Regions from separate parts of the Vibrio artabrorum genome, predicted to be linked through region 3. Evidence: predicted binding sites of a transcription regulator. Region 3 holds the regulator's gene; each other region holds the start of a gene.
The links. Region 3 encodes MetJ, which represses methionine synthesis genes. Its sites were predicted from a motif close to TTAGACNTNTANANGTCTAA; they were not measured.
Positions count from the first base shown of each region.

Region 1 (10,479 bases), 170 kb from region 3:
TCAAGAAACCATTAGCTTAGCGCTAACCGCTGCTGAAACAGGGCATTTAGTTTTCGGAACTCTACACACCAGTTCTGCGGCAAAAACCATAGATCGTATTATCGATGTATTTCCGGGTAGCGATAAAGGTATGGTTCGTTCCATGCTGTCTGAATCATTGCGCTCAGTGATTGCTCAGAAGCTGTTAAAGCGTGTCGGTGGTGGCCGTGTAGCTTGCCATGAAATCATGATGGCGACACCTGCGATCAGAAACTTGATCCGTGAAGATAAAGTTGCACAGATGTACTCGATCATTCAAACGGGCGCAGCTCATGGTATGCAAACCATGGAGCAAAATGCGAAACAACTGATGGCGCAAGGCTTGGTTGATCCAGAGGAAGTCGAGAAAAAGATCGAAATTGAATCCTCCATGTTTTAATCAAGGTGAGCAAAATGGAATTGAATCAAATCCTTGAGGGAATGCTGTCTCAAAAAGCGTCGGATCTTTATATCACCGTTGATGCACCGCTCCTGTTTCGTGTAGATGGTGAATTACGGCCTCAAGGAGAGAAGCTGAATGTCACTCAGGTTACTCGGCTACTTGATATGATGATGGATCAAGAGAAGCGTCATGAATATAAAAAAACGCGTGAGGCGAACTATGCCATTGTGCGGGACTTTGGTCGCTTTCGTGTTAGTGCATTCTTTCAACGAGAGCTTCCAGGCGCGGTTATTCGACGCATCGAGACCGATATCCCAACGTTTGAACAGTTAAAGCTTCCAGATGTACTACAAGATCTTTCTATTGCGAAGCGTGGACTGGTGCTGGTGGTTGGGGCAACAGGTTCTGGTAAATCAACCTCAATGGCTGCGATGACAGGTTATCGTAACGCTAACCGCTCAGGGCACATATTGACCGTTGAAGACCCAATTGAGTTCGTCCACGAGCACAAGAAGTGCATTGTGACTCAGCGTGAGGTCGGGCTCGACACTGATAGTTATGAAATTGCGCTTAAGAATTCATTACGCCAAGCACCAGATATGATCTTGATTGGCGAAATCCGTAGCCGCGAAACGATGGAGTATGCGATGACCTTTGCTGAAACGGGTCACTTGTGTATTGCAACGCTGCACGCCAATAATGCCAACCAAGCGTTAGAACGTATTCTTCACTTGGTGCCGAAAGAGCAAAAAGAGCAGTTCTTGTTTGATCTGTCGATGAATTTACGTGGTGTCGTGGCTCAGCAACTCATTCGCGATAAGAATGGCAGCGGGCGCCATGGTGTATTTGAAATTCTGTTGAATAGCCCACGAGTGTCTGACTTGATTCGTCGTGGCGATCTCCATGAGCTAAAAGCAACCATGGCGAAATCGAAGGAAATTGGTATGCAAACCTTTGATCAAGCTTTGTATCATTTAGTGGTTGCAGGCAAGATCAGCGAAGAAGATGCATTTCATGGTGCCGATTCTGCTAATGACTTACGCTTAATGCTAAAAACTCGATGTGGTGATATAGATTATGGAACGGGACCATTGGCAGACGTTAAGATTGATATGGATTAGAAGTACTTTATTGGTACCAATAAAAACCCGCATCTAGGCGGGTTTTCGTTCATTCAAAGTGACGCTCAGTACATACCGAAACGGTTGTTGTCACTTGAGTAACCACGTTCTTTTTCTAATTTGATTTTAGTCGGATATTGTTCGCCAGTATAACCGGCAGATCCACCACCCATTGAGCTGCATGCTGATAATGCTAGAGCGGCGAAGATGGCTAGAAAAATTTTCATGTGAACTCCCACATTCTGATTTTGAATTGCACCGACATTACGATGTGAAATTCGAGTGGGATCACAAGTTAGCTTAAATTTCGCTCACTTAATTCTCATTAAGAATATTGTGCTTCAAACCAGCTCTCTAGAATAACAACGGCGGATTGATTATCGACATTACCTTTACTTAGCGCTTTATAACCGCCCATTTCAAAAAGATCGGCTCTTGCTTCTGTCGTAGAAAGTCTTTCATCATGCAGTTCCACATCAATACCAAAGCGTCCTTTTAGACGGTTGGCGAACTTTTTCGCCCTTGGTGTGATCGCAGCTAGATCTTTACCATGAAGATCGGTCGGAAGACCAACCACAATTAGGTTAGGCAGCCACTCCTTAATCTGCTTTTCGATATCGTCCCAGTTTGGGATACCATCTTTGGCTTTAAAAGCTTTGAGAGGGCTTGCGGTGCCTGTGACTTCTTGTCCTATCGCACTGCCGATACTTTTTGTACCGTAGTCAAATGCCATAATTGTTCGTGACATGGGGATTCCAAATTTATCTGTGTTTGAGAGTGTCTGTTTATTTTATTTAGCCGATTTGAGCTAGGCGTGACCAGCGTCTGCTGAAAGCTGAGCCGCATTAATACCTAGCATCTGCACGGCGACTTTCCAGCGTTCAGAAATAGGCGTATCGAAGATGACCTTTGGATCGGCTTCAACGGTTAGCCATGAGTTTTCGGTCAGTTCGGTTTCCAGTTGTCCCGGTTCCCATCCTGCATAACCGAGTGCGACTAAATAATTCATCGGCTCATCTTCTGTCCCTAACACCATCAAGATATCTTTTGAGGTGGTTACCGAGATTTGATCAGTCATCTTGATGCTGGATTGGTAGTTGCCTTTAGGTTTGTGCAAAATAAACCCACGGTCTTCTGCGACTGGTCCACCATTCAATACCGGTTTCTCAAGACTTGCTTGATTGGATTTCGGTTGCTCAGAATCAACCTCAACTTGTTTAAGCATGCTACCAACAGTGACGTCGATAGGGGCGTTGATCATTAAGCCCATCGCACCTTCATCGTTGTGTTCACAAAGGTAGATCACCGAATTTTGAAAGTAAGGGTCTTTCATTCCGGGCATAGCGACCAGAAAGTGGTTCGTTAAATTCATAGAGCCTCCTGCCAGTGTGTTCCCAGTAAAGGAAAAAGAGCGGCGTAGAGCCGCTCATCAATTCTGTGCCTAATGACGTCTGTGCTTGCAATAGCAAAGGCTTTCTTTAGTTTAGGCTATTTAGTGTTAACGCGACGCTCGATTGCATCCATTAATTTACCCGTAATTGAAATATCAAAAGCGGCTTCAATTTCACGGATACAAGTAGGGCTAGTCACGTTAATTTCTGTCAGCTTGTCGCCAATAACATCCAGGCCTACAAAGATTAAGCCTTTCTCTTTTAGTGCAGGAGCCACGGCTCTTGCGATAGCCCAATCGGTGTCACTTAGCGGACGAGCTTCACCGGTACCGCCAGCGGCAAGGTTACCTCGAGTTTCCCCTTTTGCTGGGATACGAGCGAGACAGTAAGGCATTGGCTCACCGTCAACCACAAGAATACGCTTATCACCATTGCTGATGTCTGGAACAAAGGTTTGTGCCATTGCGTAGTTCTGACCGTGGTTGGTCAAGGTTTCAATGATCACCGATACGTTTGGATCGCCTTCCTTCACGCGGAAGATAGACGCGCCACCCATGCCATCAAGGGGTTTTAGAATCACGTCCCCATGCTTCTCGCGGAATTCTTTAATCTTTTCTGCTTTACGAGTCACGATGGTCGTTGGGGTCAGTTCTGGGAACCAAGCAGTGAACAGTTTTTCGTTACAGTCGCGCAGGCTTTGCGGTTTGTTGACGATCAGTGCACCGTTTTCCTCAGCGCGCTCAAGAATGTAAGTTGCGTAGATGTACTCTGTATCAAACGGAGGATCTTTACGCATCAGTACCGCATCTAAATCTGATAGTGCAATAGTTTGCTCTGACTTAAATTCGTACCAACCGTTTGGATCTTCTTTGAGTTCTACCACCTTAGTGTCAGCAATGGCTACGCCTTGATCTAAATGTAGATCATCCATTTCCATGTAATGGATTTCGTAACCACGACGCTGAGCTTCAAGCATCATGGCAAAGCTAGAGTCTTTTTTGATGTTAATGGATGAAATTGGATCCATTACGATGCCAAGTTTGATCATTTTTTTCTCCTAGCCTAGATCGCCAAAACGGACTTGTAAGGCAGTAATTGCGGTTAGAGCAGCTGTCTCGGTACGAAGTACACGTGGGCCGAGTAGCGTCTCTTCAAATTTGTATTGTTCTGTCATGCCGATTTCTTCAGCTGACAAGCCACCTTCAGGGCCAATCAGTAAGCGCACCTTACTGATGGGTTCTGGAAGGGTGTTAATTGAGTACTTTGCACGAGGGTGCAGGTTTAACTTTAATGCTTCGCTTGGTTCGCTGCACCACTCTTCAAGTTGCATAATTGGACGAATGACAGGAACCGTATTGCGGCCACACTGTTCACACGCCGCGATAGCAATCTTTTGCCACTGTGCGAGTTTTTTCTCGAAGCGTTTTGTATCCAGCTTAACGCCACAGCGCTCTGAAATTAGAGGGGTAATGGTGTTCACACCAAGCTCAACCGATTTCTGAATCGTGAACTCCATTTTGTCACCACGTGAAATCACTTGGCCTAAATGTAAGTCTAACGGAGACTCGCTGCTGTGCTCGATGCGTTCAGAAACATTAACGGTGACATTTTTCTTTGATACTTCAGCTATCGTCGCAGGGAATTCAGCACCACTGCCATCAAATAGAATAACTTCTTGGCCTTCTTTCATGCGAAGGACGCGACCAACATGACCCGCGGCATCTTCGCCTAAAGCGAGTGAACCTAACTGATGGATGCGTTCTGGGTGATGGATACGAGGGATTCTCATGCTGGTAAACCTATAAATATGTTCATTTGGGTATTTTGTCTCTGCCTAACATGGATGCTTTTCGTTGAAAAAACAAGGGGAGAGCAAGAGTTTCAGGGCAATTCTGAAACTCTTTTTTGAGACAGTCAGGAATAGTGCTGCAACGAAAGGGGTTATTGACAAGCAGGGTAAACAAATGGGTTGTGATTACCTTGGATGGCATAGATTTTCTGATCACGAGTACATTCCCACTTGTCGACAGGAAATTGCTTGTTCCACGCCATCATTAGGTTGGTTTGTTGCTTAGAGAGCTTGAAACCATACTCTTGGCTCATGTAAAGATAAGTGCGAGCGATAGAGCCTTTTGCTCTGTCTGGCGGCATAACCTTACGCTGCTTGAAGTTAACTTGCATTTCACACTGACCGTAGCTCACGCCATTCACGCCATTCCACTGGCTGAAGTTGTAATTGGATCGATCTCCGTTCACCTCTCCAATCGCGGGAGTCAAGTTGTGAAGGTCGGCCTCCATGGACTTGAATACCTTATCATGGCGAGTGCAGTTCTTGCGCCCACCGTCTTGCCAGCACTGACGCTGGTGACCGAATTGCCAAGCTGGAACCACGTGTTCCCACTCAATTCGACTTGCTCGTTTTAGTTGCTTTCGAACTTGATAGCCACAGCTGTTCAGATCTGGGATACCTTTCTTTTTGTCTTTCCAAGTGATGTCACAACCACAATAAAAAGAGGTTGGATGGTCGAGATAAATTTTCACCGCTTCTTTTTTTGCTTTGGAAAATGAGCTCGGCGGAGCGGCGAAAACGCTTTGGGTTACCAGTAGGCCCAATACTATTGATAAGAAATAAGACACTGATAGGCCAAATGCTTTGAAGGTGAGTTTTTGCATAGAAAAAGACTGATAAAAGTATGATAAACGTAAGTCTATCACTCAAATATCAGGTCGCTCTATTAGATTTATTCTAACGAGCCAATCAATCGGTTATTCGCTTAGTTGAGTTCCAGTAAAAGCTAAGGTTTGCTGGCACCGTTGGCAGCGATAGGTCGATTGATTTCGAAGTACTTTGTTGTGTCGTCGGATTGATAATGGGTAAGTGGCGCACTCACATCGATATTCAAAGGTTTTTCCTTGAACTGAAGTGATTTCAAAACGGTGAGTTGTTCTGGCCGGTACGTTGAATACCTTTTCCATGACGTATTTCCACTCATTGCCGTGAGGTCTCACTCGGCCAAATACCTGATGAGTAATTAAGTGTGCAAGCTCATGAGGCACAACCTCATTGATGAAGGCTTCTTCATTCTCGGTAAATAGCACAGGGTTGAGCTTAATTTCGTTGAGCTGAAGGTAGGCCTTTCCCGCCGCCTTACCTCTTAACTTATAGGTGATAATTGGGTGTGGAAATTCACGAGAGAAATGTTGATTTGCGATAGCTAGGCACTCGGCCAATTTCTTATTTGCTCGATGTTGTTGCGGGGTGTAAGACAAACGTTGTTAACTCCAAATAAAAGGCCTCAGCGTTTAAGCTAAGGCCTCATCATAACATTGCTCGTTACTATGGCGATTATTTATAGATGGTGATTCTTCTTGATGATCGCGTGATAAGCATGCCATGTACCATAACCAAGCAGCGGCATCGTGACAATCATACCTATTCCGTAAGTCGCAAACCCCACTAAAATTCCAGCGCAAATAATGCTCGCCCACACCACCATCGCAGGGATGTTTGACCTTACCGCATTAAAGCTAGTGAAAATGGCACTCATTACATCAACGCGTCTTTCCATCATTAATGGAATTGAAAATGCCGATATGCTGAATATCAGGCTTGCGATAACAAAACCAATCACTGAACCGGTGATTAAGAAGGGAGCAAACTCAGTCAATGGCGCACCTTGCACTGAAGGGTAAAGTGCGTGCAATAACGCCGCGATACGCATCCAAAATATCATCGCGACCATCAATACCACTGCAAAGGCCCATTGATGGGTAGAGTTGCGAGTGATGGCTTTCATCGAGTGCAGTAGGTTGGTGTTGTGCCCTTTTTCTCTTTCCCAAGCGGCATCATACAAACCCAGAGCAAGAAATGGGCCTATCAGCATGTAGACGATCAGGCTTGGCATCACAACAAGGTGCGTTCCTTGCCATTGAACCAGTTGAACAATGGCGATAGCGGCCACCATAAAGCACAGTCCGTAAAATGCGCTGATTAACGGCATTTTTACTAAGTCATGCAGAGCAAGCGACAACCAATGGAAGGGCGCGGAAATACTGATTTGGTTGCAAGGAATAGTTCGAGCGTAATCTTGGTCGCTGACCTTGTCTTTTTTCTCGTTGAGTTCGGATGTGTGAGCGGTACGAGGCATAGATCCCCCTAGTTAAATAACGTCCTAGTTATAATTCCATAAGGCTCACCGATGTGGCTTGTGTGAGAGCTATGGTGTTGAGCTCAATGGCTCTTTGTCATCCCAGTTATTGTTCTAGCGTGCATTTAACGAGCGTTATCAGACTGAATTAATTTAAGTTAAATGTGAGCTTGATCGCTTAGGAGTTACCTTAACTATTGTCAGTAGTGATGGAAAATACAAATTATCGGCGTTTTTTTATACTAAGTGGTTAACGGTAAAAGAGGTCGGTAGAGTCGGGGATACCGAGAAAGAGCTGGTAAGTGCATAAAAATAAAGCCCTTACTCAGAAGTCAGGGCTTTAAAGAAACAAATTGCAGTCGCTAAATTATTTTAGGCCTGCGAAATCCGCAAGGATTGCGGCTTTGTCTGTCGCTTCCCAAGGGAACTCTTCACGACCAAAGTGACCGTATGCAGCTGTCTGTTTGTAGATAGGTTGAAGCAGGTTCAGCATCTCTTGAAGACCGTATGGACGTAGGTCGAAGTTTTGACGAACGGCTTCAATGATGATCTCGTGCGCTACTTTTTCAGTACCAAACGTTTCAACCATGATAGATGTTGGATCTGCAACACCGATAGCGTAAGACAGTTGAATCTCACAACGGTCAGCCATGCCAGCCGCTACGATGTTTTTTGCAACGTAACGCGCTGCGTAAGCTGCAGAACGGTCAACTTTTGATGGATCTTTACCAGAGAATGCACCGCCGCCGTGACGAGCCGCGCCGCCGTAGGTATCAACAATGATCTTACGACCGGTTAGACCACAGTCACCCATTGGGCCACCGATAACGAAACGACCGGTTGGGTTGATAAAGAAGTTCGTGTCTTTGTTGATCCACTCAGCAGGAAGTACTGGCTTGATGATCTCTTCCATAACCGCTTCACGTAGGTCTGGTGTGGTTACCGAATCACAGTGTTGAGTCGAAAGAACAACCGCATCGATACCAACGATTTTACCTTGGTCGTACTGGAATGTTACTTGTGATTTCGCATCTGGGCGAAGGAAATCAAGCTTGCCGCTCTTACGTACTTCAGCCTGCTTCTTAACCAGAAGGTGAGAGTAAGTAATTGGTGCAGGCATTAGGATTGGTGTTTCGTTGGTCGCATAACCAAACATGATACCTTGGTCGCCCGCGCCTTGATCTTTAGGGTCAGCTTTATCAACACCTTGGTTGATGTCTGGAGACTGCTTACCAATGGTGTTTAGTACTGCACAAGAGTCAGCATCAAAGCCCATATCAGAGTGAACGTAACCAATTTCACGTACTGTTTCACGAGTGATTTCTTCGATATCAACCCATGCCGATGTTGTTACTTCACCGCCAACCATAACCATGCCGGTTTTTACGTAAGTCTCACAAGCAACGCGTGCTTTCGGATCTTGTTCCAAGATGGCATCAAGAACAGCATCAGAGATTTGGTCTGCAATTTTATCTGGATGACCTTCTGAAACAGATTCAGAAGTGAATAGGTGCTTAGCCATGAGAGCTCCACTTTTAGTTTTTGGTTGCAAATAGTTTTGGTTGCAAACAGTGATATGCAAATAATTTTAGGCGTCGCAAGCTAGGAAGCGCTGCCACTCAATACAGTATGTTCTGTAGGTGTTTCTACATCTAGACGGCTATTCTAAATTCCAGCGGTTGAATTACAAGCTCTTTTTTATGATATGCCATAACTAAACGTTTGCGTGGCGTTGAGGTTTATTGTTGTTGGCTGACATAAATGTTCGAAAGTTGCGAAAAATGAACATTAAAATGCCAGTAAAACGTTTGCAGTCGCTAAAGTCGTTTGAGAGAATACCCGCGCTAATAAAAATGAAAAGTTTAGCATCTATCTCTTTTTTAATTCGCTTATGTACTCAGGAGCAGACATGCCTTCTCGTAAAGATCTAGCCAATGCAATCCGCGCACTCAGCATGGACGGTGTTCAACAAGCAAATTCAGGCCACCCAGGCGCACCTATGGGTATGGCTGACATCGCTGAAGTGCTTTGGCGTGGCCACTTGAACCACAACCCAGCAAACCCAGAGTGGGCTGACCGCGACCGTTTTATCCTATCTAACGGTCATGGTTCAATGTTGATTTATTCTCTGCTTCACCTTGCAGGTTACGAGCTTTCAATTGAAGACCTGAAAAATTTCCGTCAACTGCACTCTAAGACTCCAGGTCACCCAGAGTATGGTTACGCACCGGGCATCGAAACAACGACGGGTCCACTAGGTCAAGGCATCACTAACGCTGTTGGTATGGCGATGGCAGAGAAAGCACTGGCGGCACAGTTCAATAAAGAAGGCCACGACATCGTCGATCATTTCACTTACGTGTTCATGGGTGATGGCTGTCTGATGGAAGGTATCTCTCACGAAGCCTGTTCTCTAGCCGGTACGCTTGGTCTTGGTAAGCTAGTCGCTTTCTGGGATGACAACGGCATCTCTATCGATGGTGAAGTGGAAGGTTGGTTCTCTGACGATACACCTAAGCGTTTTGAAGCTTACGGTTGGCATGTAATCCCAGCGGTAGATGGTCACGACTCTGACGCTATCAACGCAGCGATTGAAGCGGCGAAAGCGGACCCTCGTCCAACTCTTATCTGTACTAAAACGATCATCGGTTTTGGTTCGCCAAACAAAGCCGGTACGCACGACTGTCACGGTGCTCCACTAGGCGCTGATGAAATCACAGCAACGAAAGCAGCACTGGGTTGGGAACACGGTCCTTTTGAAATCCCAGCGGATATCGCAGCAGAGTGGAATGCAAAAGAAGCAGGCGCAGCAAAAGAAGCGGCGTGGAATGCTAAATTTGACGCATACGCAGCGGCTTACCCAGAACTAGCAGCAGAATTCAAACGTCGTACTAACGGCGAACTACCCGCTGAGTGGGAAGAGAAAGCATCGGCAATCATTGCTGATCTTCAAGCTAACCCAGCAAACATCGCTTCACGTAAAGCCTCTCAAAATGCACTAGAAGCGTTTGGTGCTATGCTACCTGAATTCATGGGTGGCTCTGCTGACCTTGCGCCTTCTAACCTGACTATGTGGTCGGGTTCTAAGTCGCTTGAAGCAACTGACTTCTCTGGTAACTACATCCACTACGGTGTACGTGAATTCGGTATGACAGCGATCATGAACGGTATCGCCCTTCACGGTGGTTTCGTACCCTACGGCGCAACGTTCCTAATGTTCATGGAATACGCACGTAACGCAATGCGTATGGCGGCTCTGATGAAAGTTCAGAACATCCAAGTTTACACACACGATTCTATCGGCCTAGGCGAAGATGGTCCGACTCACCAACCGGTGGAGCAGATCGCTTCTCTACGTTTGACTCCAAACATGAGCACATGGCGCCCATGTGACCAAG
Region 1 covers NZ_AP025458.1:2,607,450-2,617,928, reverse strand. The annotation lists gene OCU36_RS11705 (type IV pilus twitching motility protein PilT) at 1-418, shown strand, start outside; gene OCU36_RS11700 (PilT/PilU family type 4a pilus ATPase) at 433-1,542, shown strand; gene OCU36_RS11695 (hypothetical protein) at 1,608-1,769, opposite strand; gene ruvX (Holliday junction resolvase RuvX) at 1,868-2,290, opposite strand; gene OCU36_RS11685 (YqgE/AlgH family protein) at 2,351-2,914, opposite strand; gene gshB (glutathione synthase) at 3,031-3,981, opposite strand; gene rsmE (16S rRNA (uracil(1498)-N(3))-methyltransferase) at 3,991-4,722, opposite strand; gene OCU36_RS11670 (endonuclease) at 4,875-5,606, opposite strand; gene OCU36_RS11665 (SprT family zinc-dependent metalloprotease) at 5,700-6,203, opposite strand; gene OCU36_RS11660 (DUF2189 domain-containing protein) at 6,284-7,081, opposite strand; gene metK (methionine adenosyltransferase) at 7,449-8,603, opposite strand; gene tkt (transketolase) at 8,991-10,479, shown strand, end outside.
Region 1: metK (methionine adenosyltransferase) is a predicted target of MetJ. The motif match lies at 8,726-8,745, and genes of this name have one in related genera.

Region 2 (10,479 bases), 280 kb from region 3:
AAAGATAACACCAGCGTTACCAAGGCTTGACGTTAGGAACGCGATACCACACTTCTCTAGGCGAGATGCCAATACAGCTAGAAGCGGCATAGCAACACCTAGTACAGGTGCAGCCCATAGTAGTGGGTAAGCTTCGAAGTTGTTCATCCACGCACCAGCTTCACGGATAACCTCTTTGTTTAGAGGGTTAGAAGCCGCTGCAGTGTCGATACCACCTACGATAACGTAGCCTTCGATGCTTTGGATCCAGAAACCAGCAACCACAAATGCAACCACTGTTAGTAGACCAGTAAGCTGAGCTACGTTACGAGCACGAGTATGTACTTCGCCAGTTGTCTTCATTTGAAGCCAAGTTGCACCTTGCATCAGGATCATGAACAAGCTTACTAGACCACATAGCAGAGCAAATGGGTTTAGTAGACCAAAGAATGAACCGTGGTACGTTGGCATTAGGAATTCATTCAACTGGAATGGAACACCTTGTAGAAGGTTACCAAACGCTACACCAAAGATGATTGGTGGAACGAAACCACTGATTGAGATACAGATATCCCAAGTGTCACGCCATTTTTTATCTTCAATCTTTGAACGGTAATCAAGACCGATTGGACGTAGCCAAAGTGCCGCTAGAGTTAGGATCATCGCTAGGTAGAAACCAGAGAACGATGTCGCGTAAACCAAAGGCCATGCTGCGAACAATGCACCACCAGCAGTGATAAGCCATACTTGGTTACCATCCCAGTGAGGTGCGATCGAGTTAATCATTACACGACGTTGCGTGTCGTTTTTACCGATAATAGGTACAAGTGCGCCCACACCCATATCGAAACCGTCAGTAATTGCAAAGCCAACTAGTAGAACACCGATCAGTACCCACCAGATGGATCGCAAGATTTCGTAATCAAACACCTTTTTGTCTCCTTGTCTTACGCTTCTATTTGGCGACTAACTTTGTCTTCAACAGAGTCAGCGTTTTGCTCGAAGTGGTAGCGACCAGTTTTCAGGCTGCTTGGACCTTTACGAGCGAATTTCACCATTAGGTATGCTTCTGCAATTAGGAATGTGGTGTATAGTGCTAGGATTGCAAATAGTGAAGTCCAGATTTCACTTGTTGTCAGTGCTGAAGCAGCAACGTGTACCGGTAGGATTTCATTTACAGCCCACGGTTGACGACCATACTCAGAAACGAACCAACCTGCTTCGATAGCAATCCATGGAAGTGGAATACTGAACAATGCAGCTTTAAGAATCCATGGTTTCTGTTCGATCTTCTGACGACATGTTTGGATGAATGACGCACCAAATCCGAATAGCATGATGAAGCCACACGCAACCATGATACGGAGCGACCAGAATAGCGGCCATACTGTTGGGATTGAATCATCCGCAGCGGCTTGGATTTGGTCTTCAGTCGCGTCAACAACCTTGTCTGTGTAACGTTTTAGAAGTAGACCGTAACCTAGGTCACCTTTCACTTCGTCAAATGCAGTCATGTTTGCTTCAGACTTGTCGCCTGCACGCAGTTTTTCAAGCAATTCGTATGCGTATATACCGGTACGGATACGGTCAACGTGCTCTTCACGTAAGTCATGTAGACCTGTTACTTTCTCGTCAAATGAACGTGTCGCGATGATACCCATTATGTAAGGGATCTTAATTACGTAATTGGTGTTCATTGTTTCTTGGTTCGGTAAACCAAACAAGGAGAGAGCCGCTGGTGCTGGCTCTGTGTGCCATTCAGCTTCTACTGCTGCTAACTTCACTTTTTGAACTTCACCAAGTTCGTAACCAGATTCATCTCCTAGCACGATAGTAAACAAGATTGCTGCCATACCGAAAGAAGCTGCGATAGCGAACGAACGACGAGCGAACGCCACATCACGGCCTTTTAATAAGTAGTAAGAACTAATACCTAGAACGAACATTGCACCACACGTGTAACCAGACGCGACTGTGTGTACAAATTTAACTTGCGCTACAGGGTTTAGTACAACGTCTGCGAAGCTCATCATTTCCATACGCATAGATTCAAAGTTGAACTCAGCGCCAACTGGGTTTTGCATCCAGCCGTTCGCAATAAGAATCCAAAGTGCAGAGAAGTTAGAACCCAGAGCAACCAACCAGGTTACAGCTAAGTGTTGATGTTTTGATAAACGATCCCATCCGAAGAAGAATAGGCCAACAAAAGTTGACTCAAGGAAGAAAGCAACCAGTGCTTCGATCGCCAGTGGGGCACCGAAGATGTCACCTACATAGTGGGAGTAGTATGACCAGTTCGTACCAAACTGGAACTCCATGGTAAGACCAGTAGCCACACCCAGTGCAAAGTTAATACCGAACAGCTTACCCCAGAACTTGGTCATGTCCTTGTAGATTTGCTTGTTCGTCAATACGTACATCGATTCCATAATGGCCAAAAGAAAGACCATACCGAGAGTCAATGGTACGAATAGGAAGTGATACATCGCTGTCAGTGCAAACTGAAACCGCGACAGATCAACTACGTCAATCATGGTAACTCCTATGTGTCTGCTGAATGACACTCTCTACATGTTGCAATTTATATGCAAGTGTTATTTACACTTGAAAAATATTGAATTATCACAACGCTTTTTTGCAAAAATACGCTTTGTTGGTTGATTGGATCCTGCCGAAAATATAGGTTTAATCCATCCGACACGAGCCTGAACTATCCACCTATTTCAAACTCATTTCTCTCTTGGAATAGAGTCAAAACCCCCATTGTGATATTGTTAAAGAGCTTGCTATTCAGCCTCGCCATCGCTCTAGAGCGACCGCACCACCAACCTTCGGAAGCATGAATGGTATAGTTACCATGAAGTAATAAAATGCTAGCTCCCAGCCTCCTCCCGGCAAAATCCACGTATAACCGACAGAGAAGTGACCACCAACGATTTGAGCAACAACTAGGTAAGATGCAGACATAAACGCACCGAATCTTGAGAATACTCCCAGACCAAGTGAAATAGCGGTTGCAAACTCAACAATACCGCCCAATACAATTAGAGCATTTGCTGTTGAATCGGTAAGAGGGTGACCAACCACCAAATTACCAAATCCATTCGCAAAGAATCCAACTAAACCAGCATCATGAGATGATACGAATAGCTTTTCCGTACAGTGCGTCAACCAGTTCAAACCGATAAAAATGCGGATCATGCTAAGTGCAGTTTCAGTCGAACCTTCAACCAGATATGTCTTTCTAAAAACAATGAATGCCTGTAGCAACAACGGTATATATGTTACTGCTGCAACCCAACCAATTGCAGTCCAATCATGTTGATCGGCGTTTCGAACTACAATCGTGTTGAAAAACAGCGGGATTAAAAATGATAGTGTTAAATTGTTCCTAAAAACATAAGCTGCTACGGGGACCAACAATGCAGCAGCAACAGTGGCTATCATTGACCAAGTTCCGTCATACAACTCAGCGTTGAACACCGCACTGGCCAAAGTAATTAGACCAGTAATGACGACTATCATAGAATAGTTTTTTCTTTCCATTTCTTTCTCCTATACAACTACCGCATGCGCATGTAGCTGACCTTTTTGTTGTATTACGTTATTTTACTCATGATATTAATTAGAGATTTCTTATCATCATCACTTAAGTTAGAGAACTGTTCTGACATCACATCAAAAAATATTGGATGGATTTTTTGCACAAGCTCCAAACCAGATTTAGTTAATGCTACTTTTACACTTCTCTTATCACGAATATCATGTCGTCTTTTGGTCAGTCCTTTTGACTCAAGTCTATCAACGCGATTAGATAGTGCGCCCGATGAGGGTAAAAGTGTTCTCTCTTTTAATTCTTTTGCAGTAAGCTCATGCTTACCTCCGGATCTGTATAATGTTGCAATAACGTCGAACTCTGAGGTATTTAGACCGTAAGATTTGCAAAAATTACAACGAGTATTAATTATGTTATTAGAAAATAAGACAAATTGAGTATTCAACTTAACATCAATATCAGATAAATTTGGATTGATATCCATCCACTCTCTAAATATTTCTTTGTCTTTACCATTATTTTTCATGCACACCTCAGTTATGACGCTATATGTATTTTAAAACTAGCAATTGGAACTTAGTTACTGCTAACTGAAACATCAAAGTCGAGAAGATGACGATGCCAGTTGAGATGACACAAAAGTCTACCAAAAAGATTGGTAAATACTTAATGGTTTTCTTAATTAATGTTAATGGATTCAGTGGCATATCACCCAACTCTTCGACCGTTTGGTGATTTAGTTCCCACTTTAGTTAATGACATTTGCCACACGCTTAAATCGCGACAGCGAAAGGCGCCAGCACAACTCAATAGGTAATATTTCCACATTCGATAAAAGCGTTCGTCATAATCGATTTGTTTTGTCGTCCATGCCTTATGAAAATTTTCATACCAAGCACAAAGAGTCAGGTCATAGCTCTGACCTATATTGTGCAAGTCTTCCATGTTAAAGGCAGGTTCCATTGCAATAGAGAGCTGCGCCAATGATGGAATTTCACCATTAGGGAATATGTACTTATGAATCCAAGGATCATTTGTTGTTGTTGACTCAAAAGAACCGATGGTATGAAGCAAAAAAATTGCATCATCTTTCATGAGTTTATTTGCGCATTTGAAAAAATCAGAATAATTTGATGAACCAACATGCTCTAGCATCCCAACTGAAACTATTCGGTCATATTTTTCATATGGTTCATATAGTCGATAGTCTTTAAGGATAAAGTTTACTGGAACATTTTTTTCATCTACTAGGAGAGAACCAAGCTTTGCTTGCTCTTCGGATAGTGTCAATCCATCACAAGTTACACCATATTTTTCAGCAGCATAGATCATAAAACTGCCCCATCCACAGCCGATATCTAGAATTCGCATCCCCGGTTTTAGGTCTAACTTTTTGCAAATTAAATCAAGCTTTGCCTCTTGTGCATCATCTAGATTATCTGAGTTATCCCAGTATGCACACGTATATGTCATACGTTTATCTAACATTGCTTTGTATAAATCATTGCCAATATCATAATGAAATTGAACGTTTTTCTTTGATAAAGATGTTCCTTGAGGATTAAAGAATTTTTTTACTTTGCTTTTTCCGATGTGCGCTCCAAGAACTAATTTTTTCTTTAGATCTAATTTCTTATCGATTTTAGAAGCAAGTACTCTAGAGATCATTTCAGCAATGTCATCACAATCCCACATTTTATCCATGTAAGACTCGCCAAAACCAAGAGAGCCATCTGTTAGCACTCGGTTAAATACGGCAGTGTCATGGATTTGAATGTCCCAAGGTCTATTGCCGTTAATTTTTATGTCTGCAACAGCAAGCATTTCTTCAAACATAGCGTACTCACCCTCTTTCATTTCTATTTCTCCAAAAGAATTAAATTGAGCAAAGACTTTACTACTCAAGAAGGTTTATGTAAAGTATATTTACGTAAACATTAATTGAGAATTGAAATGAAAATACTTTTGGCGATATTGGCGCCATTGTTATGGGGAACTACTTATGCAGTTTTGACAACTTTTTTTAAAGGATGGTCTCCTTTTGCGTTAGCAGTTTGGCGAGCGCTTCCAGCAGGAGTTATTTTACTAGCATTAAGACCGACTCTGCCTACAAAGCAAGAATTGCCTTGGTTGTTATTGATTGGGTTGCTAAATATAGCGCTCTTCTTTGGTCTTCTTTTTGCTGCTGCTCTTTACCTACCTAGTACTCTGGTAGGCGTTGGAATGATAGCGCTTCCTGTCATTGGCATTGTTGTTATGGCAGCCGCTCACAAGGTACATCCATCAAAAGTTCAATTTATTTCATCTGCAATTCTTATTGTTGCGGCTTCATATTTATTCTTAACCTCATCAACATCTATTAGCTTGATTTCAGTAATTTTGCTTATCGGCTCGATGACTGCACTTATTGCAGGCAGCATTGTAACTAAACATGTAATGAAGACCATAAATTGGTATAAATTATTGACGTGGAAGCTTTTATTTGGTGGGGTAATTCTTCTTCCAATTGCATATTGGGATGTGAATTTAAGAGGAATTAATTATGTTTCAGCTATTCCTTCATCTCTTCATCAATGGGAAGCAATGGCGTGGTTAGTTATTGGTTTAACTTGTATCGCATATGGGGCTTACGTATTCACAATTCCATTGATAACCACTACAGAGTTAAGTTTTTTTGGAACTATCAATCCAATTCTAGCAATGGTTCTAGGAGCAACCGTAATGGGAGAACAATTCAGCACAACTCAAATTACGGTAATGATGTGTATGATCGTGTCAAATTTAGCAGCTCAAACATACGAAAGCCTGAAAAAACGCCAACCAGAAGCAGTAATAATCGAATATTAGCAAACCCAATAATCATTTTCGTAATTCGAACATGGAAATTGAAAATAGACGTCTAGATGTAGAAATGCCTACAAAACATATTGTATTTTTCGTGGCAAGCTTGCGTTAGTTAGCCATGAGTAAACCTTAAGATTGGAGCTATCATGACTAAGCACCTGTTCACTTCTGAGTCGGTATCAGAAGGTCATCCAGATAAAATCGCAGACCAAATCTCTGACGCAGTTCTTGACACAATTATTGAGCAAGACCCAAAAGCACGCGTGGCTTGTGAAACTTACGTAAAAACCGGTATGGTTATGGTTGGTGGTGAAGTAACGACTTCTGCATGGGTTGATATCGAAGAAATCACTCGTGAAACAGTTCGTGAAATCGGCTACGTTCACTCTGACATGGGCTTTGATGCGAACTCGTGTGCGGTTCTAAACACCATCGGTAAGCAGTCTCCAGACATCAACCAAGGTGTTGATAAGGCAGACCCTAAAGAGCAAGGCGCAGGCGACCAAGGCATCATGTTTGGTTACGCTACAAACGAAACTGAAATTCTAATGCCAGCTCCAATTACTTACTCTCACCGCCTTGTTCAAAAACAAGCTGAAGTTCGTAAGAGTGGTAAACTAGATTTTCTTCGCCCAGATGCGAAATCTCAAGTAACTTTCCAATACGACCAAGGTAAGATTGTTGGTATCGATGCTGTTGTTCTTTCAACTCAACACTGTGATTCAGTAACAACACCTGACCTACGTGAAGCGGTAATGGAAGAGATCATCAAGCCAGTATTACCTTCAGAGTGGATCACTAAAGATACCAACTTCTTCATCAACCCAACCGGTCGTTTCGTTATTGGTGGTCCAATGGGTGACTGTGGTCTAACTGGTCGTAAAATCATCGTAGATACTTACGGTGGCGCAGCTCGTCACGGTGGTGGTGCGTTCTCTGGTAAAGATCCATCGAAAGTAGACCGCAGTGCAGCTTACGCAGCACGTTACGTAGCGAAAAACATCGTAGCTGCTGGCATGGCTGACCGTTGTGAAATCCAACTTTCATACGCTATCGGTGTTGCTGACCCAACATCTATCATGGTTGAAACGTTCGGTACTGAGAAAGTATCACATGAAATTATCATTGATGCGGTTCGTCAAAACTTCGACCTACGTCCATACGGTCTACAAGAAATGCTTAACCTGCTTCAACCTATCTACAAGCGGACGGCAGCATACGGTCACTTCGGTCGCGAAGAGTTCCCATGGGAAGCAACGGATAAAGCAGCTATCCTACGCGATTTCGCTGACATCAAATAACCGAGTCATGCAAGAATCGATAAAGCCCTCGCCTCTGGTAGAGGGCCTTATTATCTGAGTCCAGTTAGTGATGAAGCAGCGGCCAAAGCCTTTCTAAAATAAGGCGGTAGCTCAAACGGCTTACCAGAGGAAGCGGTGATAGATGACAATGAAAAACAACACTGCTATCGATGAATGAAACAGAAAATTCGACAAGTGCTGGGGCTACACACCTCCAACTATATTTGTGACAGAACCCGCGGCGGCTATAAGCGTGGGGCCTATAAAAGCAAACCTAGCTTAATTAAAGTTGCAACACGCGTGGAGCAAACTACAAAGACGTATGGCGGGCAGTTGAAGCAATGTCGTCAGGAATTAGAAGACTACAGCGGCTGGCTCTTTTAGCCCCCTAATACGTTAAGGGGAATGAATAGAAATGATGACCAATACGTGTAAGTATTGGAGGTTACAATCAGGAGATATGTAATGCCTTTATTAGACAGTTTTACCGTAGACCACACACGTATGCATGCTCCAGCAGTTCGTGTGGCTAAAACGATGCAAACTCCAAAGGGAGATACCATCACAGTATTTGACTTACGTTTTACGGCACCGAACAAAGACATCCTTTCTGAGAAGGGAATTCACACGTTAGAGCACTTGTACGCTGGCTTTATGCGCAACCACTTAAGCGGTGATAGCGTTGAGATCATCGATATCTCACCAATGGGTTGCCGTACTGGTTTCTACATGAGTTTGATTGGTACGCCTTCAGAGCAGCAAGTGGCGGATGCTTGGGTTGCAGCAATGGAAGACATATTGAAAGTAGAAAGTCAAAACAAGATCCCTGAGCTGAATGAATACCAATGTGGTACAGCAGCAATGCACTCTTTAGATGAGGCAAAGCAAATCGCGAAAAACATTCTAGAAGCGGGCGTTGCAGTCAATAAGAATGATGATTTGGCACTGCCAGAATCTATGCTGAAAGAGTTGCGTATTGACTAAATTAGGCTCTGTCGCATGATAGGGAACTAAACAGTCCATGGGCTTTGTTGCGTAATTCGATGGAACTAAATCAGAAAGTTACGATCTGATCGGCTAAATCAGCTAATCTTCGTTGCCTTATGCCGAAACCTCGTTATAAAACAACTAACTGGAAACAGTACAACAAAGCCCTAATAAACCGTGGTTCACTTACTTTCTGGATTGATGAGGAAGCGATAGCCGAGTGGAAGCAAAACAAACAAGGCAAGCGTGGTAGACCTCGCCGATTCAGCGACTTAGCCATTACTACCGCACTGATGGTGAAACGCGTTTTCTCTCTGCCATTGAGAGCGCTGCAAGGTTTTCTAGACTCAGTATTGAAGCTGGCTAACATCCCGCTTGTTTGCCCGCACTATACCTGTATAAGCCGCCGAGCTAAGGAAGTTGAGGTTTCATTTAAAACCAAAACCAGAGGAACAATACAACATCTGGCCATTGATGCCACTGGCCTCAAGGTTTATGGCGAAGGTGAATGGAAGGTCAAGAAGCATGGTACTGATGGGAAGCGCAGAGTCTGGCGTAAGCTGCACATCGCAGTAGATACAAACACCCACGAAATAGTCGCAGCAGAGCTGAGTTTATCTAACGTAACCGATGCCGAAGTGCTCCCAAACTTGCTAAAGCAGACACGTCGTAAAATCATTGAGATATCAGGTGATGGCGCTTATGACACAAGGGGTTGCTATGATGCTATACGGATCAAGCGAGCGGTTCCACTCATCCCGCCACGAGAAGGGGCGGCATTCTGGGAACGTGGGCATCCTCGTAATTTAGCGGTAGGTTGTCAGAAGCTATACGGCTCCAACAGGACTTGGAAAAAGCAGTATGGCTATCATAAACGCTCGCTGTCAGAGACAGCAATGCATCGAGTGAAACAGCTGTTGGGTGGGAAACTCAGTCTCCGAAATTACAACGCTCAGGTTGGTGAGACTTACGCCATGATCAAAGCTCTGAACAAGCTTACAGGACTTGGTATGCCTGAAACTCAGTATATCGTTTAAAAATCAAGCGTGATGGAACGGGCATGTCTTCTCTCTGAATTAAGCAACAAAGCCTCACACAATCTACATATTTACCATTGATAATGAGAAATATCACATAAATACAATCACTTCAGGCCTAACTTATTCACGCAACATTTCAATTCCGTGAGCATATCGAGCTCTATCATTGGATGAATACTTCTCAGGCAACAGTACAACCCTACACCCACACAAAGCCTATGAGTAGCGCGCACGAAGAGAAAGTAGTAGTACATAACGGGGTATGAAGCCCAATGAAACGTACACGCTTAATTCTCGAAGTTATTCCTATTTAAATTCAAAACTAGGGGGATGTTGTTATAGCCTTTACCTAAAATAGTCACTTCACTGCGCATTAAAGCTTCCCATACTTTTCTTTATATTCTAGTAGTAACTCAGATGCATTCTCGTATCTGACTCTCATATCATCATACATGCTGTACAAGGCGTTAATGTGTGATAGTAAGGCAGATACGTCATCACCTTTAGCCGACTTACTCAACTGTGATATAGCCTTCTGCTGCTTCTTATTCTGCTCTGTTAGCTTCTTATTTTTATAGGATAAATCTCTATTATCCCATTGTTTTTTTTGAACTTGCCCCGCAGTGTCAATTTTTGCCAATAGTTTAGGATAGTTATTGGCAATGTTAGAGCGTTGGCAGCCTAGATATCTCGCGATGGCATTAGCATTTATTTTTCTATCTTCACTGATAAAAAGGGCTAAAGCCTGCTCGATTTTTTCCTCTGATACTTT
Region 2 covers NZ_AP025458.1:3,058,151-3,068,629, forward strand. The annotation lists gene cydB (cytochrome d ubiquinol oxidase subunit II) at 1-909, opposite strand, end outside; gene OCU36_RS13895 (cytochrome ubiquinol oxidase subunit I) at 927-2,513, opposite strand; gene OCU36_RS13900 (DoxX family protein) at 2,770-3,525, opposite strand; gene OCU36_RS13905 (MarR family winged helix-turn-helix transcriptional regulator) at 3,579-4,061, opposite strand; gene cfa (cyclopropane fatty acyl phospholipid synthase) at 4,244-5,392, opposite strand; gene OCU36_RS13915 (DMT family transporter) at 5,489-6,382, shown strand; gene metK (methionine adenosyltransferase) at 6,526-7,680, shown strand; partial or broken gene OCU36_RS13925 (transglycosylase SLT domain-containing protein) at 7,918-8,064, shown strand; gene luxS (S-ribosylhomocysteine lyase) at 8,146-8,664, shown strand; gene OCU36_RS13935 (IS5 family transposase) at 8,784-9,704, shown strand; gene OCU36_RS13940 (hypothetical protein) at 10,081-10,479, opposite strand, start outside; gene OCU36_RS13945 (hypothetical protein) at 10,478-10,479, opposite strand, start outside.
Region 2: metK (methionine adenosyltransferase) is a predicted target of MetJ. The motif match lies at 6,427-6,446, and genes of this name have one in related genera.

Region 3 (10,479 bases):
GCAGCTTATGACGAGCTCGCTCTGCGTCGCGCTTAAACTTGTATGGTCCTAGAACCACACGATACCAACTGCTCCCTTCTTTTTTACGGATTTCACTCGAGAGGCCTTGGAAGGCAATATCCAATTTACGAGCTTCGGCTTGTGCTGAGGTTTTGTAAGCCCCACACTGCATGACGTAAGGGATCTTGGAGACCGTTTGTTCTTTGGCTTGTACTTTAATCTCACGGCTTGGCAATGTTTCAACGTAGTCCCACTTCTCTTCAGGAGGGGGCGGGATCACTTTCGTTGGTTTTGGCTTCGGTGTTGGTTTACTTACGACTGGAACCGGTGCTGGCGGCTCAGGATCATTACTCAGTAAGTAAAGCCCATAAACAAAACCACCGACAAGGAGGATCGCTAAAAGGCCACTGCGCCAAGGTTTACGGCGAGGAGCTTGTTTTTTAGTCGTTTTTTTTGTGCCACGACCACGCGTTACATAATCTTTCTTAGCCACAAGACAATTCAATAGTTGATGATTCTGCTCTCATGGTAATCCAGATCGCATGAGGATAATAGTCTAGAAATCGAAGCGACATATTAAAATGTGCTGCAGACTGATATCGGTATTTCGAAAGCTTATAGTCGTGGTGGTGCCGTCGTGCCTCGAACGACCAATTTTGCTTCAAGTAGACGAGAACCCGCTTGTACATCATTGCCTTTCAGTAGATCCAACATCATTAACATCGCTTGGCGTCCAATTTCATAACGAGGTTGAGAAATCGTGGTTAACGGTGGATCGCAGTATTGAGCAAATTGGATGTCATCGAAGCCAACAATGGAGAGGTCTTGAGGAACACGTAAACCTAACCTTTTTGCTTCTTGAATGGCCCCGATCGCCATCGCATCGTTGTGACAGAAAATGGCGGTGGGTTGCTCTGGCAGTGCCAGTAAATGACGAACCGCTTGAGCGCCAGCGTCAAAGGAAAAGTCACCAATGGTGCTGTATGCTGGGTTCATTGATATCCCAGCTCGACGCAGTGCCTGTTGGTAACCTTGTTGACGGAATTTGCATAGCGTTGCCGATACTGGTCCAGAGATTTGAGCAATACGTTTATGACCGAGCTGAGCGAGGTAGTTTACGGCTTCAAATGCAGACGTTAGGTTATCGATGTGCACGGTGGGGAGTTCAAGTTCAGGGGCGAATTCACACGCCATTACCATCGGGGGTAAGTTTTTTTGTTCAGACTTACTGACATCAAATGGGTGATCAGTGCCAAGTAATAACATACCATCGGCTTGCTTGGTAAAGACTAAGTTAACAAATGAGGATTCGCGCTTTTTTTGTTGGCCGCTATCACCAAGCAGAACAAGGTAGTCATTTTCTACTGCGGCATCTTCAATACCACGAATGATCTCGGCGAAATAAGGGTCACAGATATCAGGAACGATAGTGATGATGGTTTTTGATTCGTTGCGACGTAAGTTTCTAGCTAATGTGTTGGGGGAGTATCCAGCTTCAAGCACTGCTGTCTCGACTCGTTTACGAGTAGACACGGAGACCTTCTCAGGATTCATCAATGCACGTGATACCGTGGCTGTTGAGACGCCTGCTAACTGGGCAACATCCTTCATTGTCGCCATAAATTAAACCCTCTTTTAAGTTCCTTTGCTGCCTAATTGTCTAAGGCACGAATAATAAGTGTGATTGAACAAATATCATGAAAGTGTTGCTAACCCTTTTTTCATGACAATATTTTATTTGTTTCATCCGAGTAAAGTTACGGTTAGATTAACAAAAATCACACGACTGGTGTGAGGTGGGTCATGAAAAAGATGAAATATTTTTGAATAAACCCACCATTAATTTTAACCATGATGGGTTTAGCTTAAATCTTGCGGTTCAATATCGAGCGACCAACGCACTTTTTTTGCAGCGGGTAATAGATTAATCGCAGGTTTTGCACTCATTAATAGCTTCTGCATAAGCGAGCGCGTTTGTGTTTGCAATATTAACTGCCAGCGAGATTTACCTGCTCGTTTGGCTAATGGCGCTGGCGTTGGACCGAGCACCATACAATAGTCGTCAAACAAAGGGTGCGATTCCAATGTGTGACGTACCTGACGTAAGAACTCTTCCACCAAGTGCGTGTCATTCGCTTCTGCTCTAAACAGAGTCATAAAGGTATAAGGCGGTAACATCGCCTGTTTGCGTTCCGCCAGTGCTGTTTGAGCAAAGTGGTTATAGTCTTTGTGAAGAAGCGCTTGTAACAAGCCGTGTTCTGGGTGGTGAGTTTGTAAGATTACCTCACCCGGTTTACTAGCACGCCCTGCTCGACCGGCAACTTGAGTGAATAATTGAGCCAATCTTTCTGAAGCGCGAAAATCACTGCTATATAAAGAAGCATCAACATCCAATAATGCCACAAGTGTCACGTCAGGGAAGTGGTGGCCTTTAGCCAGCATCTGTGTACCGATAAGTATTTGGTATTTCCCCTGACGAATAGACTCTAGCGCGCTCTCTAGGCTGCCCTTACGGCGGGTGCTGTCTCGGTCAATACGAACGGTTTTGTATTCAGGAAATAACTGACCTAGTTGAGCTTCCAGTTGCTCGGTACCGACACCGACTGTCACCAAGTTCTGTGAACCACAGCTTTGGCAATGGTGCACGATATGTTGCTGCGAGCCGCAATGGTGGCAGCGCATTTCATTACTGTATTGGTGATAGGTGTAGTAAGCGTCACAGCGTTTACATTCGGCGGTCCAACCGCAATCATGACACATCAATGCCGGAGAAAACCCTCGTCGATTGAGAAACAGCATCACTTGGTTGCCTGCTTTGAGGTGTCTTTGCATTTCTGCAATGAGTGATGCAGATAAACCACTTTCCAGGTATTCCCCCTTCACATCCAACACTTTATTGGTGGTCGGCAAAGCGACCCCTGCGCGTGAGGTGAGGGTTAGGTAACTGTATTTACCGATTTGAGCATTGTGCAGCGTTTCAAAAGCGGGGGTTGCTGAACCAAGAACGACAGGGATTTGCGCCTTATGAGCACGCATGATCGCGACATCACGAGCGTGGTAGCGCAGGCTATCTTGCTGTTTATAAGAAGCGTCATGTTCTTCATCAACAATGATAATGCCTAAATCAGCAAAGGGGGTGAATAGCGCTGAACGGGTACCAATGACGATGCCAGCAATCTGATCTCGTGCTGATAGCCAAGCATTCAATCGCTCGGAGTCGTTTAATCCCGAGTGGATAACCTCTACCGGCACATTAAAGCGTCGCTTAAAGCGGTTAATGGTCTGTGGGGTTAGGCCAATCTCAGGAACCAAAACTAACGCTTGTTTGCCTTGGTCAAGGATCGGTTTGATCATGTTTAAGTAGACCTCAGTCTTACCTGATCCGGTGACACCTTCTAACAAGAAGCAACCAAAGTCGGTTTGGCTATTGACGGTCGCAATCGCGATGGCTTGCTCTGCATTGAGTTTTGGTTTGTCTTGGTCGTTTTCGAGTTCGACAGGCCATGCATGGCGTTTTGGCTTTTTCTCTACCGATTCAATCCAGCCTTTTTCTTCCAGCGTCTTAAGTACCGCGCTGCCCACCTCTTCATCAATGAATTCTTGATGAGAAACCGGGCCGTGCTCAAGCATGTGCATCACTTTGGCTTGCTTGACAGCACGACCAAAGCCTTGCATCAGTTGATCTCGACCTGATGGCGTCAGTTGCCATTCGACAAGCGTCGCAAAGTCGGCCGCTTTGCCTTTTCGTAAGGCGCTTGGCAGAGCATTGGCTAAGGTTTCCCCCAGTGGGTATTGGTAAAACTGACTGCACCATACCAAGAGTGCGTAGACCGATTCAGGCCAAACGGGTTGATTGTCTAACAAAGCTTTAATGGGCTTGAGCTTGTCTAGCTCGAATTCAGATTCGTTAACCAGGGCCGTCACAATCCCAGTTAAGGTTTGCCGTCCAAAAGGCACAGAGACTCGACCACCAATAATCGGAAATAGGTGGTTGGGAATCTTGTAATCAAACTGCTTGTCGAGTGGGACAGGCAGCGCCACACGGGCAATCATTGGACGCATAAAGGGACGGCTTTGCTGAGATGACGAGAGTGAACAGTCTAAAGGATAAGGCGGCTAAATTCGAGAAACAGTTTGCAAGAGAAGGCTAAGTCGCCCCATGAAGACGACTCACCTCCTCAAATATTCATCACCATCATCTTTGCGACAAAAGAAATAAAGACACTATTGGTGAAAAATGTATCAAATCAGTTGATCCTACCTCACAGATTCATTACTATACTGCGCCTTAAAGGTATGGCTTTATCGCGATTGAGTGATGCAGCGGTATCTTTATTTATTTTTTAACTACGTGTGGTGTGCGGCTTAGAATCGTATAGCGACACGGCCTACTTGAGGTTATCCCATGAAAGCTGGAATCCACCCAGAATACAAAGCAGTTACTGCAACTTGTTCTTGCGGCAACACATTTGAGTTCAACTCAACGCTAGCAAAAGAATCAATCCACCTAGACGTATGTGACAAATGTCACCCATTCTACACTGGTAAGCAACGTATCGTAGATACAGGCGGCCGTGTTGATCGCTTCAACAAGCGTTTTGGTGCTCTTTCTAGCAAGAAGTAATTCTCGCTATTTAGACATAAAAAAGGACACTTCGGTGTCCTTTTTTGTTGTTTAGCCTTTGAGAAAGCCATGAATATTAGGCCGCTCGAATTCTGCGCCAATTCATCATCAATGGCGAAGGCTTATTCTTATATGTGCTTCCCATATTATGCACGATAAGTATCCGTTCAAAAGTTCAACAAGTGGCAGTAATTTCAACTGCTCACTGGTCTTATTAGTAGTGAAATCTCGTTTTTTAATGAGACAGAAGCTGTAGCCATCTAGGAACTTTGAAGTACATCCATTAACATGAACAAGATCCCCCAAATAATAATATCCTAGGAACTAACACCCATGTCTGAAGACAGCCGCCAAGCTCAATCCTCTCAAGATTTATCACCTCAAGAACAATTCCGTCAGCAAGCTCTTGATTACCATGAGTTCCCAATGCCAGGTAAAATTGCCGTCGCCCTGACGAAGCCTGCAAACTCTGCAGAAGATCTGGCACTTGCATACAGCCCTGGCGTGGCTGAGCCTGTTCGCGAGATCGCACAGAACGTCGATAACGTTTATAAGTACACAGGTAAAGGCAATATGGTTGCTGTTATCTCTAACGGTACGGCGATTCTTGGTCTCGGTAACCTTGGCCCTATTGCTTCTAAACCTGTTATGGAAGGTAAAGCGCTCCTGTTTAAGCGTTTTGCTGGTTTAGATTCTATCGATATTGAAGTAAAACACCGCACAATCGATGAGTTCGTTGATACGGTTGCGAATATCGCAGATACATTCGGCGGTATTAACCTGGAAGACATCAAAGCCCCAGACTGTTTTGAGATTGAACGTCGCCTGATTGAACGTTGTGATGTACCGGTATTTCATGATGACCAACACGGTACGGCGATTGTAACGGCTGCGGGTATGCTGAATGCGATTGAACTTCAAGGTAAGGAGCTTGAAGAGTGTAAGATCGTCTGTTTGGGTGCTGGCGCAGCGGCTGTAGCATGCATGGAACTACTGATTAAATGTGGCGCTCAGCGTGAAAAAATCTACATGCTTGACCGTAAAGGGGTGATCCATACACGTCGTGATGACCTAAATGAATACAAAGCGCTGTTCGCAAACAACACGGACAAGCGCACGCTTGAAGAGGTTATCGAAGGCGCAGACCTGTTCTTGGGTGTATCGGGGCCTAACCTACTGCCTGCTGAAGCTCTAACGCTGATGGCTGATAATCCCGTTGTGTTTGCATGTTCAAACCCAGACCCAGAGATCAAGCCTGAGCTTGCACACGAAGTCCGTTCTGACCTAATCATGGGGACAGGCCGCAGTGACTACCCTAACCAAGTCAACAACGTACTGTGTTTCCCATTTATTTTCCGTGGTGCATTAGACGTACGTGCGAGCGAAATCAATGACGAAATGAAGCTGGCGGCGGTGAAAGCGATTCGTGAACTGGCAAAAGAAGACGTTCCAGCTGAAGTATTGGCAGCTGCCGGTGAGACTACACTGGAGTTTGGTAAGGGTTACATCATTCCTAAGCCAATGGACCCACGTCTACTTCCTCGCGTAGCACGAGCTGTAGCGGAAGCGGCGGTTGAATCTGGCGTAGCTCGTATCGAGATGCCAGCTAATTATATGGCATAGAGACATATAGTATAGAAACTGGATGACATAGTTGTCTGATATCGTCGTTTCGTTATCGAGACGAAAACGAATAATAAAAAACCGACTCATCGGGAGTCGGTTTTTTTATGTCTCTGATTCACAGCACACTGATAAAACTAGTCAGTGATGCAAAAAATAGAGTTCAGCGATAGCGAATCAATAATGAAGGCAGTGACTGAGTTGTTTTTATTCTTCGTCAAACGCTTCGAATTCGATGCCCATTTCTGTCATCAGTTTTTTCACTTCAGCAGGGATATCGTCAGGACGATCTTTACGAAGGTCTTCATCCGTAGGTAGTGGTTGGCCTGTGTACGCATGTAGAAAGGCTTCGCACAGTAGCTCACTGTTTGTGGCATGGCGTAGGTTATTAATCTGGCGGCGAGTTCGCTCGTCAGTCAGAACCTTTAACACTTTTAGAGGGATAGAAACTGTAATCTTCTTTACTTGTTCGCTTTTCTTTCCATGCTCAGCATATGGGCTTATGTATTCACCATTCCAGTCGGCCATTGCGTACCTTCATCACTTTAGTTGTTAGAATAAATTAATAGTGGTGATTTTAGCGGGATTTACTGCCATAAGCAAAGACATATGGACGTCTAGAAGTGTTGACGTCTCACATTTATGGAAGTAAAGTGAATAACCTATATCTAGCACAGCCGCAAAATGCCGATCAGCCGCTGTGATTCTCAGACGCAAAACTTGTAAGGAAGCACCTATGAGCAGCCGGAAGCCAGCAACAATAGCAGTACGGACGGGCATCGAGTCAGACAAGCAACATCATGCCGTTGTCCCACCTATTTATCTGTCGACTAACTATGGTTTTCCCGCTTTTGGTGAAGTGCCAAAGTACGATTACACTCGTTCTGGTAATCCAAACCGCGGTTTATTAGAAACGGCACTGTTTGAGCTTGAGTCGGGCAAAGGCGCGGTTGTCACTAACTGTGGTACTTCGGCGCTTAACTTATGGGTTTCTGCTTTCCTAGGTGGTGATGATCTTATTATCGCACCACACGATTGCTACGGTGGTACTTACCGTCTGTTTAACACTCGCTCATTAAAAGGTGATTTCAACGTTCTGTTTGTTGATCAATCGGATCAAGTTGCACTGGATGCGGCGATCGCGCTCAAGCCAAAGTTGATCTTAATCGAAACCCCATCGAACCCATTGGTTCGTGTGGTTGATATTGCAGAAACTTGCCGTAAAGCGAAAGAAGTGGGTGCTCTGGTTGCTGTCGACAACACATTTTTGACCCCAGTGTTCCAAAAGCCATTAGAGCTGGGGGCTGATTTTGTTATTCACTCGACAACCAAGTACATCAACGGACACTCAGATGTGATTGGTGGCGTTGTGGTCACTAAGACAGAAGAGCATGCTGAAGAGCTAGCATGGTGGGGCAACTGTATTGGTGCGACCGGCACACCATTTGATAGCTACATGACGCTCCGTGGTATTCGCACGTTGGGGGCGCGTATGCGTGTTCACGAAGAAAGTTCTCGTGACATTCTGACGGCCCTACAACAACAAGAACTGGTGGGGACTATTTATCACCCAAGCCTTGTTGAACATCCGGGGCACGAGATAGCAAAGAAACAACAATCGGGCTTTGGTTGTATGTTGAGTTTTGAATTTGCGGGTTCTTTTGAAGCGCTTAAATACTTTGTTGATAAGTTAGAGCTGTTTTCTTTGGCAGAATCATTGGGCGGTGTTGAAAGTCTGATTTGTCATCCTGCGTCTATGACTCACCGAGCTATGGGGGAAGAAGCATTGGCTGAGGCTGGTGTATCTCAGCAACTGCTGCGTCTTTCGGTTGGCCTTGAAGATGCGGAAGACCTCATTGACGATCTCAAGCAAGCTTTTGAAAAAACACAGCACTTTATCACTGAAGGGGAGGCCTAATAATGACAAACTTTCGCCAGCTACATAAATTTGGTGGTAGCAGTTTAGCCAATCCTGAATGTTACCAACGTGTGGTCAATATTCTCAGAGACTACTCATCCGCAACGGACTTAGTTGTTGTATCAGCCGCAGGTAAAACAACCAACCGTTTGATTGAATTTGTTGAAGCGCTTGATAAAGATGGTCGTATCGCACATGAATGTCTGCAAACACTTCGTCAGTTCCAGCTTGGACTGATTGAAGCACTGCTTGAAGGTGAGGCTGCCATTCAGCTCACGGCAACCATTCAACAGGAATTTACCGCTTTGGGTGAGCTAACCGCCCCTTTGAGCGAAGCGCAAAAAGCCCAGGTGCTTGGACACGGTGAGGTTTGGTCTTCACGTCTACTCGCGGCTTTGTTGTGCCAGCATGACTTACAAGCGGTTGCTCAAGATGCGCGTGCCTTTTTACGAGCTGACGTGGGGGCTCAACCGGAAGTTGACCGTGCCCGTTCTTACCCTCTGATTAAAGAAGTCCTGGCACAGCATGCACATTGCCGTGTGGTGATTACGGGCTTTATGGCTCAGAACAGTGAGGGCGAAACGGTACTGCTTGGTCGTAATGGGTCGGATTACTCAGCGACCGTGATTGGTGCTTTAGCTGAGGTGGAGCGCGTGACCATTTGGAGTGATGTGGCTGGCGTGTACAGCGCCGATCCTCGTTTAGTGTCTGATGCGTGTTTATTGCCTCTGCTTCGCCTTGATGAAGCGAGTGAATTGGCTCGCCTAGCGGCTCCAGTGCTGCATAGCCGAACGCTTCAACCTGTGGCTCAAAGTGCTATGGATCTCAGCTTACGTTGCAGCTATCAGCCAGAAGCCGGCTCTACGCAGATAGAGCGAGTACTGGCATCAGGTCGTGGTGCAAAAATCATAACCTCTTTGGATGAAGTCTTCATTGTTCAGCTAACTTTCGGCCATGGACATGATTTCGGTCGTCTAGAAAATGAAGTTCTTGAAGGACTTCAGCGTGCTCAATTAGAGCCTCTAGCTTATGAGCTTGAACCTGATCAAAACTGCTTGCGCTTAGCCTACACCGAAGAGATAGCAGGCAGTGCATTAGAGTACCTACAAGATCATGCTATTGAAGCCGAAATTAAGCTTAAAGAAGGTTTCTCTTTAATTGCTGCTGTGGGGGCGGGAGTCACTAAAAATCCAAATCATTGTTACGGTTTCTACCAACAGCTTAAGGGTTCTCCGGTTGAGTTTATCTCGGAAGCTCATTCAGGCTTGAGCTTGGTGGCTGTGCTTCGTAAAAGTGAAACATCGGGTTTAGTGAAAGGTATACACTCTCAACTATTTCAAGCGCAAAAGCGTATTGCGATAGCTTTGTGTGGCAAGGGTAACATTGGATCAAGTTGGTTAAGTCTGTTCGCTGAGCAAAAGGCTGAACTTGAAAAGCGCCATGGAATGAATTTTAACTTGGTTGCGGTGGTTGATAGCCAAACGTATTGGTTTGATGAGCAAGGTATTGATGCGAATTCCGTCAGTCAACGTTTTGATGATGAAGCCATTGCCAATAATGGTGACGATTGGCTTGACCGTTTGGGTTCTCTTCAGGGCTATGATGAAGTGGTGGTACTTGATGTCACTGCGAGTCCAGCGCTTGCAGCAAAATACCTGCAAATTGCCCAACACGGCTTCCACCTTATTTCAGCCAACAAGGTGGCAGGCTCGGCATCCAGCGAGTATTACCACCAAGTGAAAAGTGCCTTTGCTAAGATCAGCCGTCACTGGTTGTACAATGCAACGGTAGGAGCCGGCTTACCGATTAACCATACCGTACGTGATTTACGTGAAAGTGGCGATGACATCCTGGCACTGTCTGGTATCTTCTCGGGGACTCTATCTTGGTTGTTCCAACAGTTTGATGGCTCAGTGCCGTTTAGCGAATTGGTTGATTTGGCATGGCAGCAAGGGCTGACAGAGCCAGATCCTCGTGCTGACCTAGATGGCTCTGACGTGATGCGTAAATTGGTGATTTTGGCGCGTGAGTCGGGTTTAGAGATTGAACCTGAGAATGTAAAAGTAGAATCATTGGTTCCTGAAGAGTTGAAAGACCTGTCGGTCGATGAGTTTTTTGATAAAGCTTCAGTGCTAAGCGAAGAACTGGCTGAACGCTTGGAAAAAGCGCACGCTCAACAAAAAGTGCTACGTTATGTCGCGCGTTTAGAAAAGAGTGGTAAAGCCACCGTAGGGGTCGAGGCGTTGTCAAAAGATCACGCATTGGCGAATTTACTGCCTTGTGACAATATTTTTGCTATTGAGAGCAAATGGTA
Region 3 covers NZ_AP025458.1:2,780,085-2,790,563, reverse strand. The annotation lists gene OCU36_RS12665 (SPOR domain-containing protein) at 1-493, opposite strand, end outside; gene cytR (DNA-binding transcriptional regulator CytR) at 616-1,620, opposite strand; gene priA (primosomal protein N') at 1,861-4,062, opposite strand; gene rpmE (50S ribosomal protein L31) at 4,406-4,624, shown strand; gene OCU36_RS12645 (malic enzyme-like NAD(P)-binding protein) at 4,958-6,247, shown strand; gene metJ (met regulon transcriptional regulator MetJ) at 6,455-6,775, opposite strand; gene OCU36_RS12635 (O-succinylhomoserine (thiol)-lyase) at 6,984-8,165, shown strand; gene OCU36_RS12630 (bifunctional aspartate kinase/homoserine dehydrogenase II) at 8,168-10,479, shown strand, end outside.